Regions from separate parts of the Shewanella sp. 10N.7 genome, predicted to be linked through region 2. Evidence: predicted binding sites of a transcription regulator. Region 2 holds the regulator's gene; the other holds the start of a gene.
What was found. Region 2 encodes LexA, which represses DNA repair genes until DNA is damaged. Its sites were predicted from a motif close to TACTGTATNNNNATACAGTA; they were not measured.

Region 1: the regulator LexA is predicted to act here: its motif matches at 1,682-1,701, upstream of LMH66_RS12015 (YebG family protein).

The regions. Positions count from the first base shown of each region.
Region 1 covers NZ_JAJGZS010000017.1:35,927-43,201, forward strand. The annotation lists gene proQ (RNA chaperone ProQ) at 1-631, opposite strand, end outside; gene LMH66_RS12010 (GAF domain-containing protein) at 901-1,359, opposite strand; gene LMH66_RS12015 (YebG family protein) at 1,380-1,670, opposite strand; gene LMH66_RS12020 (paraquat-inducible protein A) at 1,900-2,529, shown strand; gene LMH66_RS12025 (paraquat-inducible protein A) at 2,591-3,244, shown strand; gene LMH66_RS12030 (MlaD family protein) at 3,231-5,870, shown strand; gene LMH66_RS12035 (nucleoside recognition domain-containing protein) at 5,975-7,201, opposite strand.
Region 2 covers NZ_JAJGZS010000022.1:52,920-60,194, forward strand. The annotation lists gene coxB (cytochrome c oxidase subunit II) at 1-142, opposite strand, end outside; gene LMH66_RS14435 (cell division inhibitor SulA) at 585-1,091, opposite strand; gene lexA (transcriptional repressor LexA) at 1,088-1,705, opposite strand; gene plsB (glycerol-3-phosphate 1-O-acyltransferase PlsB) at 2,124-4,544, shown strand; gene mtr (tryptophan permease) at 4,556-5,800, shown strand; gene LMH66_RS14455 (AraC family transcriptional regulator) at 5,828-6,880, opposite strand; gene LMH66_RS14460 (MFS transporter) at 7,037-7,275, shown strand, end outside.

The sequences.
Region 1 (7,275 bases), on a different contig from region 2:
ATAATAAAATATGCTCTGCACGTACTTTAACGACTAAACCAGAATCAAGCTGTACATGGACATCTTCTTTCTTGATATCAGTGATAACGCCAGCGACAGGATTTTGTCCTAACTTGACACTAACACGTTGTTTTTGTTTAAGCTCGTCAAATTTTGCAGGGACATAATTAACTTTTGGTGCAGCAGGCTTTTTAGGCTTAGCTGGGCGGTCTTTCTTAACAGGAGCTGCTTTTGAAGAAGGTGCTTTTTTAGCTGGCTTCTTAGGATTTGCTTTAGCAGCTTGTGCTTGACGCTTAGCCTTGGCTTTTTCTTGACCTTCTTTTAAAGTCTGCTGAGCATGATCGATATGCTCTTGCTCAAGTTCGCCACAGTCTTGTCCGTCAAGATCAATACGTTGAACGCCGGTTTTAACACCTTTAAGGTAGCGCCAGCTACTTGTATAACGTCTAAGTGCAACACGCAATTGTGTCTTACTTACTTTAGAATCATCAGCCAACCTTTCAGCTAAATCTTGAAACAACCCAATTTTTAATGGCTTAGTTTCACCTTCTGCAATAAAGCATAAAGGAAATGTTTCATATAAATACGCTAAAACTGCGTTGGTGTCGGTCAACTTGTCTGTTGATTCCATTTTTACTTCCACGTTATATAAGGGGACTGGTTTATAACTATCTTAGCTAGTTACAGTCGTTTATCTTTCGTTAAACAGAGTCTTGCTTAACGTTCAAATTAGCATTTCCTACATGATTGCTAAAGCAATTGAAACATGCCCTAACAAATTAACTTACTTGCCTGCATATTTACAGTAAATAAATTTTAAACATAGTAATGCGTGCAGCTCAGTATTATAAAGCCCATGTCAGCGATTGCGACCTGCAATTTAGCTTATTTGTTCGCAAATTAAGCAAATAAGCAAGATTCGAAGCTTTTAACTAAGATTTCTAAGCCTTTTTGATCATCTTTATCAAAACGATTCAAAGAAGGACTATCAATATCTAACACTGCTATGACATTTTCCCCGTCATGAACTGGCACTACAATTTCCGAATTACTGGCTGCATCGCAAGCAATATGACCTTCAAATTGGTGGACATCTTCAACAAGTTGAGTTTCATCTAAGGCTGCAGCTGTGCCACATACACCTTTGCCAATCACAATGCGTGTACAAGCAACTTTTCCTTGAAATGGTCCTAACACTAATTGGTCGTTGCGCTTAATATAAAAGCCAACCCAATTGATATCATCCAAATTGTCATTTAATAAGGCTGAGAAATTTGCCATACCAGCAATTAAGTCGTCTTCGCCTTCCATTAAGGCCAACACTTGTCTGTTCAAGGTGTCATACATTTCAGCTTTCATTTTACTTCCTAACTATTCTTTTATTCTGCTGCCGCTTTTTTGGGTGCTTTTTTGGCTGCAGGTTTAGCTGCAGGCTTAGCTTTTACGACGCCTTTGAGTAGATTTGCGAGTTCATCTTTATTAGATGCAAGATAAAAAGCAAGTTTCTCTACACTATTTTCGTCAATTTTTAACTCAGCGCTAGTAATAAAAGGAACTAAGTTATCCGCAATATCGAGCATTTTGTCATAGGCATCGGCTTCTTTTTTAGATGTGAACGTCATCTTTTCCACCCCTTCTCTGACCACGACAAACTTTGTAATTACCGCCATGATTAACCTCTTACTGTTTTTATATACAGTGCATAGAGTGTCATAGAACTAACTTCTGATGCAAGTATTCTGATTATTCTGGTATTATCTCATTTCATTGTAACTCGAATCATGATGAATAAACTCAGATAGTGGTCATAATTAGTCGCAATAAGTGGCTATAATATGTCTCAACTTGGATCATTGTTTCGCTGCTCATATTTACTAAATGGATGGTTTTAGCTTTTATATGCCCAAAAATTTAGATCAAGACACTATTATATTGTGCCGCTCTTGTGATTTAGCTGTGCAGCGCCGTGCTTTGCCCTCTAATGTTCGTGCACTATGTCCACGTTGTCATACGGCACTGTATGATGTGCCATATTGCTCTTTAAATGGCATGCTTGCCCTATGTATTGCAGCCATTCTGTTTTATATCCCTGCTAATTTTCTTCCCGTGCTTGAAATACATTTTTTAGGCAGTATTCGAGCAACCACAGTTTATGAAAGTGCATTTGCTGTTTGGGTTCAGGGTTACTGGATTGTTGCTGTCGCCGTTATCGCTGCAGCGGTCGTCGCTCCAGGGTTACTTATATTGTCGATATTGCTGCAAATTATCATTGTAAAGCGCCGACTTCATTCAGCTTTTTGGCAACAGACATATCGTAAATTGCTGAAAAACCATGGCGTACTTTCTCAATTAACAATGTTAGAAATCTATGTCATTTCTTTTTTAGTCGCAGCATTCAATTTATCTGACTTTTCAGATATCTATTTAGGCATGGGCACTTTTTGTTTTGGGATGTTATTTTTGGTTATCCTGTTCTTACAGCGAGAATATAACTTAGAACATATGTGGAGAATGGTTCATGACGAATAATACTTCACACTCAACGACTCAAGCGTCAACGTGTACTGAGTCTACAAGTACTGAGACAAAGATGTTGCAAGAAGATAACGCCACTAATAAATCCAATCTTGGCCAACAAGGTAAAGATATTGGCATGACGCTTTGCGGTACATGTCGCAATATTAACCCTATCGACCAAGGGCGTTGTAGCCGTTGCCATTCTAAAATTCAGCCGCGCAATTATCAAAGCCTACAGCAAAGCTGGGCATTACTAATTACCGCCGCCATATTATTAATACCCGCTAATATTTACCCAATCACAATGCTAACTAACCAAGGTAAAGTGACCTACGACACTATTTTTACAGGCATTGTACATTTGGTTCATTCAGACATGATCCCAATCGCGATTATCGTCTTTACCGCCAGTATTTTAGTGCCATGGTTAAAGATTGTAGGCTTGGCGATATATTTGTCAGCAATCAGTTTTAATCTGCCCGTTTCAAAAAAGAAGCTCATGGTGGGGTTTCATATCATTGAGTGGATTGGTCGATGGTCTATGCTTGATTTATTCGTTATTGCTTTAACAGTGGCAGTAGTGAATATGGGACAACTTCTTGATGCAAAACCTGCACCTGCAGCAACAGCCTTCGCGCTGGTCATTTTATTGACCCAGTTAGCTGCAAAGGTACTTGATACACGTTTACTTTGGGATCGCTTGGAAAAAAACAATGACACGAATTGAATCACCAAAAGTCGTTAAAAAGAAACTCTTCTCTCCAATTTGGTTACTGCCAATTGTGGCTCTCGTACTGGGAGCTTGGCTTGGAGTGAAAAGTATCAAAGAGTCAGGAATTGAAATACAAGTTCATTTCCCCAGTGCCATTGGTATTGATGTTGGTAAAACCTTAGTAAAATACCAAGGATTAACTGTTGGTAAAGTCACTGACATCAGCCTTGATAAGGACTTATCAGGGGTAAATGTCAAAATTGTGATGGATTATCGCTCTGATCCTTTCCTAAATAAGAACACCCTTTTTTGGCTGGTTACGCCAAAAGCCAGTATTACGGGAATTGAAGGGCTAGATACCCTATTTTCAGGAAATTATATTGCGATTGAACCGGGTGATGGTAGTTCAACATCTGAGTTCATTGCATCCACTGAAGCCCCGTCAATGATCCCCAATGAAGAAGAAGGTATCGTTGTTAAGCTAACGACCCCAACTTTAGGTTCATTAGATGTAGGCTCTTTAGTGTTTTACCGCCAAGTACCTGTCGGTAAAGTCGTTAATTATCGTTTGATAGACAGTGACACTATTATCATTAGCACGTTTATTGAGCAGCAGTATGCTCACCTTGTTAATCAGAATTCGCAATTTTGGAATGTGTCAGGACTTAAAATTGATGCCTCACTTTCTGGTATAAAAGTAAATACTGAAAGTTTAGCGTCATTGCTCGCTGGCGGGATTAGTTTTAACTCTGATACTAAAGCGGACAAAGCAATCACCGGCGATAATTACGTTTTATATCCAGATGAAGAAAGCGCTGTAAAAGGGGTTGAGTTTGTATTAACAGCAGATAATGCCGATGAGATTAACCAAGGCTCTGCATTGGTATATCGCGGTATTGAAGTCGGTAAGGTTCATCAAACTCAACTGACTGAAAATGGCGTTAAGTTTTCAGCTAAGTTTGATATTGAATATCAACACCTTTTAAATGCTGATAGTCAGTTTTGGGTAGCGGGTGCTGATATTTCAATGGATGGAGTTAAGCATGTTAGTCGCTTACTGACAGGTAGCGTCGTTAATGTACTTCCTGGTGTATCTGACGAAACATTACCTGAGAAATTTACATTACTTGAGCAATCACCAGACTTATTGAATGACAGTAAACTCAAGATCCAGCTCAGCTCTGATGAGCATAGTGGTCTCACTGCAGGAGCTGAAGTTCGATACAAACAAATGCCAATTGGTGAGATCACTCGAGTGACCTTTACTAAAGATTTTAGTGGCGTTGAGTACCAATTAGAGATCCTGCCAGAATATAAAGGTCTTATCACTACCGATAGTCATTTTGTGTCTGAATCAGCATTAACCATAGATGCTTCACTCGATGGTGTTAGTGTGACCACCCGTGACTTAAACACTGTTATAGCCGGTGCAGTTTCATTAGTCAGAGGCAAAACCAAAGCGTTAGTAAGAGCAAATAGCCAATTTGCACTTTACCGTTCAACAGATCATGCTACTGCGACATTAAGTAAAAATAGTGTCACCACGCTAACCCTAGACAGTATCGATGGCGCAGGCCTTTCAGACGGCTCACCGATTTATTATAAAAAAATGCAAATCGGTAAAGTAACTGAAGTTAATTGGAATAATAAAACAGACCAGTTTTCTATTAGCGTCGCAATTCAAAATAAATTTAGTCAGCTAATACGAGATAATAGTGTCTTCTGGCGTAATGATGCTGCCAGTATTAATGCGAGTTTATCCGGTGTTGAAGTGAATGTGGCGCCACTTGAGGGTGCGCTAAAAGGCAGTTTAAGTTTAGGGCTGTTAAGTGATGAGCTTATCGGAAATCAACAAAGATTATACGATTCAAAAGAACTAGCCTTGAAGCAAGCGAAAACGATTACGTTAGTTTTACCTGCTGAAGCAAAAGTAGCAGCTAAAGCCGCGATTCGATATCAAGGGCATCAGATTGGTGTCGTTCAGCAAGTAAAGCTTAACCAAAATCTTGATACATTAACGGCAAGCGCTTATTTATATGGAGAGTATGCAAGTCACTTCACTAAAGCTGATACAGAATACTTTATTGTCGATGCGCAAATTTCATTAGCAGGCATTAAAGCGCCTGAAACCTTGATAACGGGTCCATATATCGGTGTGATACCCGGTAAAGTCAGCGATGCTATAGATACTTTTGAAGCTCATTTATCAGCTCGTTATGATGCTGACATTGAAGATGATGCTTTAACGCTCATACTTGAAGATAGCCAACTGGGTTCGATAAAAGTGGGCACGCCAATATTCTTTAGAGGTATTTCAATCGGTCAAGTTGATGGTTATACATTGTCGGATAACGGCAACAAAGTCTTAATGTATTCACACATTGAAAAGCAATACACCCACCTAGTAAACCAAAGCAGTCGTTTTTGGGATGCTTCTGGTATTAAATTAGAAGTGGGTATTTTCTCTGGTGCGCAAATTGAAACGGGTTCACTAGAAACATTACTGTCAGGTGGTATATCAGTTGTTACTGAGGATGTGACTTCAGAGCAGAATAAACTATCAGATAATAGCCGTTTTGATCTTTACAACAAGATGAAAGAAGAATGGCGCAGATGGCAGCCTGAACAGGTAAAGCCATAAAATGTTCAATCCAAAAAAAGTCGGCATATGCCGACTTTTTATTGAGCAAATGTAATATGAGTCAGCAGATATGATTACTCTACCCTTATGACTTCTTTAAGTCTTTATCCGTAAAACCAGTAACAAACCCCAATAGCAGCCATGATACCGCCGACATCAGCAGCTAAACCACAGCCAAGCGCATGGCGACTATTTCGAATGCCAACAGAGCCAAAATATACCGCGAGAACATAAAATGTAGTTTCTGTGCTGCCTTGAAAAATAGCTGATAATCGCCCAGCAAATGAATCAACACCATGGTGGTCCATCGTTTCAAGCATCATTGCTCTTGCTCCTGAGCCACTAAAAGGTTTCATTAATGCTGTCGGCATCGCATCAACAAATCGGTTATCAAAGCCGAATAAGGTCACTAAGCTTGATAAACCCTGTAAAGCGAAATCTAACGCGCCTGAAGCCCTTAATAACCCTATTGCCAATAACATCGCCAACAAATAAGGGATCAGCATAATAGCTTGGGAAAAGCCGCCTTTAGCGCCTTCTACAAACTCATCATATATGGCAACCTTTCTATAACCAGCAATCAGTATAAAACTTAAAATTAGCACCAGTAAAATACCGTTACCTAAGGCGGTAGATAAAGTGCCAATAGCCTCAACTGATAAAGTCATTAAATAAAATACACTGGCAATAAGCACACTGATTAAGGTTGCACCGTAAGCAAGCACAACACTATTTAATAAAGAGATACGTTGCACAATAGCCACAACTGACAGCCCCACTAAAGTTGATGCAACTGTGGCAAGTAAAATGGGTAAGAAAACATCTGCGGGGGCAGCAGCGCCTTGTTGAGCACGATATAAAAATACTGTTACAGGCACTAATGTTACAGAAGAAGTATTGAGTACTAAGAACAAAATTTGCGCATTGGTCGCAACGCTTTTTTCGGGGTTTAAACTCTGTAAGTCATGCATAGCCTTAAGGCCAAGTGGAGTTGCAGCATTATCAAGCCCTAGCATATTTGCAGTTAAGTTCATCGACATACTGCCATAAGCTGGGTGTCCTCTTGGCACTTCAGGCATCAACTTGGATAATAACGGCTCGAACAATCGTGCAAACACCGCTACAACACCCGCCTTCTCACCCACTTGCATCAAGCCCATCCAGAGCGCCAACACACCAATGAGTCCAATTGAGATTTCAGCAGCAAGTTTCGCACTACTAAAGATCGCATTGACTGAGTCACTCAGCACTTCAACATGGCCATTAAATAGTTGCACAATGATGGCAATAGCTGCCGTTATAAAGAACAATAACCAAACTCGATTCAGCACTTAATACTCCATCATTATGACCAATGCTAACCCGTTTAGAACTGATGCTTAGTCCACGGGGATAACCTAACTCT
Region 2 (7,275 bases):
AGATATATAGAATAATCATGTGGAGGTCATAAACCTTGCCACTGATTTCTGTTACGCCTTGCGTCATGTTAAGCGGCATATCAGCCGCCGCAAGCGGTACTGCAAATAGCAGCACCATTAATCCATACAACAATCGCTTCACAAGACCACTCCTCTGCCAATTGCGATTTGCAATAACAACAAGGAAAAGTCACACAGTAATACTCTGCTCTATGCAAACTTCTCTATTCCCGAAAAAGTTTGATCACTTCAAAGTACACGGTGGCTGCGAGTATCAATACTCGATTATTCTATTGGTTTATGGTGGCCACACTTGTACCTAATACTGAACTTTTCAATTCTTAAATTGACGCTTTTTATTCAAGGCTTTCTATACCGCATGGTACCAGCACAATCTTTACAGCGTTTTGTAGCTTTTTATCATTTTATAAACTCAAGAGTGACAGCAAATTGTTACTCTCTTGTTAACTACATTACTTGGAGATTAAATATTGATCAAGATCACTTTATCATCTAATTTGCTGAAAAAAGGCGCAAAAAAAAGCCCTTCACATAAATGAAGGGCTTTTTAAAGAGAGATTTGTTTAGTGAAAAGCAGATAAATTTAAGCTTGTTGGTGTTACAGAAGTATTGGCACCCATATGTTCATCATGTAAGTGAGTATTTACATCTTCAATGATGACACCTTGTGCTAATGCGCTTTTAGCAACCAATTGAATACGTCGATTATCACGCGCATCTAGTGGTGTAGTCCAAGTAATAACGGCACTGGAAGTACCACTTGTTAGTGCTTTTTCCATCGCCCAAAGCGTTTCTACTTCATCTTTAGTGTGAACAAGTAAAACACGATCCATGCGAACGTTAGCGTTAGCCAATATTTGTTTATAGCCAATATGCGGAGGATTAATCAGTACAATCCAACGACCTTGCTGACTTAAAATGGCCAAATGGCTGCACAACTGGGTTAACTCAGTTAAGCCTTGGTTGGCACTTTGCTTAGTTTCAATGCCTTGTTTAACTGGCGCAGTTGTTGATGTCATATCGACCCATAAGCCTGGATGACGTGGTGCATTACCTAATAATGTGTTCATAACCAACCTCCATTTCGGATAACGCCAACTGCAAGCCCTTCAATTGTCAGGCTCTGGCATGTTAAATCTACTTTAATCGGCGAATATTGTTCATTTTCTGCGTGCAGATAAACAACGTTGCCTTTCTTTTCAAAACGTTTAACTGTGACGTCATCATCTACACGAGCGACGACCACTTGACCATTTTTAGCTTGCTGCATTTTGTGAACAGCTAATAGGTCACCTTCAATAATGCCAATGTCTTTCATACTGTCGCCACGAACTCGTAGTAAGAAATTAGCATTTGGTTTGAACATTTCAGGATCAACTTGGAAGTATTGTTCAACATGTTCCAGCGCAAGAATAGGTTCACCTGCTGCAACTTGTCCGATAAGAGGGAGGCCTTCTTCAACTTCCTCTTCTTCCTGAATCATGCGGATTCCGCGTGAAGTGCCAGGAATAATTTCGATACAGCCTTTCTTCGCCAGCGCCTTTAAATGTTCTTCGGCAGCGTTAGCACTTTTAAAGCCTAATCTAGTGGCAATTTCTGCACGAGTCGGTGGCATACCTGTCTCAGCAATATTACATTTAATTAGTTCTAGAATTTCAGCTTGTCGTGGCGTTAAAGGTCTCATATTGATTCCTGTTTTTTTATACAGTGACTGTCATTATATACAGTATCTTTGGTCGCGCAAGTATTAACCAATGAAATTTATGGTATCTGCTGGTTTATTGTTGTTTTTATTATGTGGTATTGGGTTTTAGTTTATATAAATCAATGTCTTGATTGTTTTAGGGTATGTGTGATTTTTATTGGTACTAATTTTAATATTAGTACTTAACAGAGAGGTTTCAGGTCGATACAGTATATTTATACAGTACTGTTGATGCATTTCGTCCAGCATAAATCAGCGTTGGAATTGCTTAATTATTTTCAGCTAACGGCCTTCATATTGCCGCTCAATTGTTAAATACAGATAAGCAGGTTAGTGAATCCCATCTAGATTCTGGTATCCTATGCGCAATAAATCGTTGTAGATAATGCGAATACTCATGCTAAAACCAGATTCTATCATTGCTAAATCGTTGCGTTGGATTCAGAAATTAATGGTACACAGTGTTGTTGTGCCTGAAGATCCGTTCGCTGACTTAAATCTAGATCCAGAAAAGCCAGTGGTCTATGTCATGAAGACAGAGTCGCTGAGTGACATTGCTGCTTTGCATGAAATGTCGGCTAAGTTTGGCTTACCAAGTCCTTATGAAAGACTGGATGTTGATGGTTTAAATACCCCAAGAATTGTCTGTGTTGAAGGACGTAAGCCGCTGTTTGGCAAGCGTCACAGTGGTGAAAAATTTGTCGCCAATTTCACCAAACTACTCGAATTACATCAAAAGAATAAAGAGTTAGATATTCAGTTGGTGCCTGTTAGTCTTTATTGGGGACGTATTCCTGGTAAAGAAGATGACACCATGACCGCTGCAGTGTTTGAACGCGAAAACCCGACTTGGCTGCGTAAGTGGTTAATGATCCTGTTTTTAGGTCGCCATAACTTTATTCAATTCTCTAATGCAATGTCATTACGTTACATGGCTGATGAGCATGGTACGGATGTCAGTATTGCCCATAAACTCATCCGCGTTGCACGAGTCCATTTCAGACGTCAACGTAAAGTGATGACAGGACCGCAACTGCCAAACCGTCAGGCGATGTTCAACTCGTTACTTAAGTCAGAATCTATTACTAAAGCGATTCAAGAAGAAGCGGCGAACAAAAAGATATCTGAAGAAAAAGCGCGCGAAAAAGCCATTGAGTACCTCGATGAAATTGCCGCTGATTATTCTGATAACTTGATCCGCATTGCTGAGCGCTTTTTAACTTGGTTATGGAACAAGTTATACAGTGGTATCAGTATTAAAAGTGCCGAAAAAGTCAGAAAGCTACACCATGACGGCCATGAAATTGTCTATGTGCCATGTCATCGTAGCCATATGGATTACTTATTACTGTCTTACATCCTTTATTATCAAGGCATGGTACCACCGCACATTGCTGCCGGAATTAACTTGAACTTTTGGCCTGCGGGGCCAATGTTCCGTCGTGGTGGTGCGTTCTTTATTCGTCGTAGTTTTAACGGTAATAAATTATATACCGCCGTATTCAGAGAATATTTAGATCAATTATTTGCCAAAGGTTATTCAGTTGAGTACTTCACTGAAGGTGGTCGCTCACGTACAGGTCGTTTACTAGCGCCAAAAACGGGCATGCTAGCGATGACTGTGAACAGTGTTTTGCGTGGCATTGAGCGTCCTGTGACATTGGTGCCTGTGTATTTGGGTTACGATCACGTGATGGAAGTGTCGACTTACCATAAAGAGTTAAGCGGTAAGAAGAAGCAAAAAGAATCGGTGTGGCAGGTATTTGGTGCATTACGTAAATTAGGTAATTTTGGTCAAGGTTATGTCAATTTTGGCGAACCCATTAACGTACAACAATTCTTGAACCAACAAGCGCCAGACTGGCGTGAAGAAATTGCTCAAGATCCTGAGCAAAAACCGACTTGGTTAACGCCTGCGGTTAACACACTTGCCAATAAAGTGATGACCAATATCAACAGTGCTGCGGCGGCGAGTTCAGTCACGTTAACCAGTATGGTGCTGTTGGCTGCAGAGCAAAATGCGTTAGAGCGCAGTGAGCTTGAAAGCCAGTTAGGCTTATACCTGAAGTTATTGAAAGATGTGCCGTACACCGGCTATACCTCGGTTGCCGAAGGGACGCCAAGTGAGTTGATTGAGCAATGTTTATCGCTGAAAAAGTTTACTTCAACTAGTGATCAATTAGGTGAGATTATTGCGATTGAAGAGCATGCGGTGATTGCGATGAGTTATTATCGCAATAACATTATTCACTTGATGGCAGTGCCTTCATTAATTGCCAGTTGCTTAGTGCAATATGAAGAACATAATCGTGAAAATATTCATAAAATCGTCAATGACTTTTACCCATTACTTAAAGCTGAATTGTTTATGGGTATCGAGGATTTAACCGCATATGTCGATCATGTTTTAGACTTGTTTGTTGAGCAGCAATTGATTTCAGGTACTGACGAGTTTGAAGTCAATCAAGGTAATATTACCCAGTTAATGCTATTGTCCGAAACTGTCAGTGAGACATTACAACGTTACGCGATTATCTTTAATTTATTGGCTTACAAGCCGGATATTGAACGTTCAGATCTCGAAAGCGCGAGCCATATGCTAGCTCAGCGTTTAGGTGCTTTACACGGAATTACTGCGCCAGAGTTTTATGATAAAAAACTCTACAATAATTTGAGTGTAAAATTAAAAGAATTAGGGCACTTGTCGGGTAGTGACAATCAATTTGCTGTCATCCGAATTCGTGACCATGCCAATGGCATGTTGCGATTATCTGTTCGTAAAACCATAGTCGATAGTGTGACTGTGGAACATGGGTAACGACTAACTTTATGAGTTCAACACAAACGCAGCCGAAAAATAAATCTTTGTTAGGCGGCGCAATGATCATTGCTGGTACCACTGTTGGTGCCGGTATGTTTTCTCTTCCTGTTGTGAGTGCTGGTATGTGGTTTGGCTATTCGATAGTCATGCTCATCGGCATTTGGTTCTGTATGTTAGTTTCAGGCTTATTGCTGTTAGAAACCAACTTACACTTTAAACCAGGTGACAGCTTTGACACTCTAACCAAAGTCACTTTAGGTCAGTTTTGGCGTATCGTGAACGGCCTATCAATAGCCTTCGTGCTATATATCCTTACCTATGCTTACATCAGTGGCGGTGGTTCGATTGTGAACCATACTTTGTCGGGTATGGGGATTAACTTGCCGCAAAGCCTCGCAGGATTAGTGTTTGCGGCCTTGCTAGCAGCTGTGGTGGTGATAAGTACTAAAGCCGTTGACCGTATCACGACTGTGATGATTGGCGGTATGATCATTACCTTCTTTTTAGCGGTGGGCAATCTACTCATTGATGTCGATAGCGTAAAATTATTAGTACCAGATGGCGAAGCAAGCTATGCGCCTTATATTTTAGCGGCGCTGCCTTTTGGTTTGGCAAGTTTTGGTTATCACGGTAACGTGCCTAGCCTAGTGAAGTACTACGGCAAACAGCCAAAGGTGATTATCAAAGCGATATTCATCGGTACTTTTATTGCGTTAGTGATTTATAGCTGTTGGTTAGCAGCCACGATGGGCAATATTTCTCGTAGCAGTTTCAGTGACATTATTGCCCAAGGCGGCAATATGGGCGTATTAGTTGGTGCATTATCTGAAGTCATGTCTAGCTCATGGCTTAATACCATGCTGACTTTATTTGCTAACCTTGCCGTAGCATCGTCTTTCTTAGGTGTCACACTCGGATTGTTTGATTACTTAGCCGATTTATTTGGTTTTGATGAGTCAAGCAATGGCCGTTTAAAAACCGCCGTGGTGACGTTTATTCCTCCAACTGTTTTAGGCTTATTATTCCCGAATGGTTTCTTAATGGCGATAGGTTTTGCGGCTTTAGCTGCCACTATTTGGACCGCGATTGTACCTGCGATGATGGCATATCAATCTCGTAAAATGTTTGCTGACGAAACGAGTTATCGCGTGCCAGGCGGCACACCATTGCTTGCTGTGGTGATGCTGTTTGGTATCGTCACTGGTGCTTGCCACTTGTTAGCAATGGCTGATTTACTGCCTGTGTATCAATAATGAAATGTTGATTGCTACAGTTTGATATTAAGCCCTCTTATGAGGGCTTTTTTGATGCAGCTTTTCAATATATTGAGTCGGTGTTTGACGATGAAGACGCTGAAAACTTTTACTGAAACTGCGTACATTCGCGTAGCCTAGCAAGGCCGAAACCTCACTCACGCTTCTTCCTTCTAGCATATAGTTGATCGCCAAATTACCGAGAATATAGCGCATTAACTCCGTAAAACTGAATCCGTTTTGCTGCAGACGCCTTTGCAGTTGTTGACGTGAAAAACCGCACAAATCTGCCAATGAGTCCACTGTAGGTAAACCATAAAAGCGAATGTAATTGACTAACTCATACAGCACCTTAGGTGTGTCATGGGTTTGTGGCATATTTAAATAAGAGTCAAGCTGATTGAGTGAGATGCTGTTGCTGTTATTTTTTTTAATTTGCTGCAGCGTTGACTGAGAAGATAAAAAATCTTGTTCAGAGCTTATTAAAGAGTCTATGTCCAACCACATTTCTGTAAGCGGGGCATTCCATGTCACTTTACAGCCAAAAGCTTGTTCAACCCCCAGTTGGCCAATTAAAGGGCCGCTAAGCATGACTTTTTTGGGCTGAAAATCTGCTCCGAGAAAATACCGACAAGTGTTTAGTAAGGTCAGTGCGACTCTCAACGAGTCATGAGATTTTGCTTTTGAGTTGACGTAATCATTGCGATAACACCACTTAATGATTTTGTTTGACTGAGCTCCGTAATAACTAGCCCCTGAATGAAAACAAGCCATAGCATAGTTAACCCGTCTAAAGGTGATGGCTAAATCAGGTGTGGCGAGAAACCAATTATTAGGCAGGTTAAATCTGCCGATATCTAAATATTCTTGAATGTTAAGCATGTAGTCACTGTCACCTGTTAACAACTCAATTTTTGTTAACCACATGGCCACCTCCGAGAAAGGGATCAATGTCATGGGCTCTAACATCAAACTATCAGGGATCGAAAGATCCTTATGGGTGATGTTATAGCGATCTTCAACCCCTTGCAGTACAGGAAGCACACAGCAAACGCGGATAAAAGAGACATTAAAAGCCATGGCAATTTCTCTGTAGTAAAGGTTCAGGTTAATGACATGAAGGTGTCAGATTAACTCAAAAAATAACATTTATTGATACAAATGGGTACTTAATGTTGTGATTTGAAGCGGTAGGGGCAAACTAGCCACATCTAAGTTTACAGAAGTGAGATCAATATGAGTTTATTCAGTATGCCATTCGTCGATTCAGGTGTTGATGCTGCACTTCATGGCGTTGCATTAGTGGTTTTAGTCGGCGTAGTTGCCGCAGCAGGTTATGGCTTTTGGAAGGTACATGAATTGCCAATCGATAAGGCGCATAAAGAAAACCATCAACAAATAGGGCTCATCACTGCGCTCACCTGGATAGGCTTTTTGTGGCATTGGGTTTGGGTATTAGCTGTGATGGTTGCGTT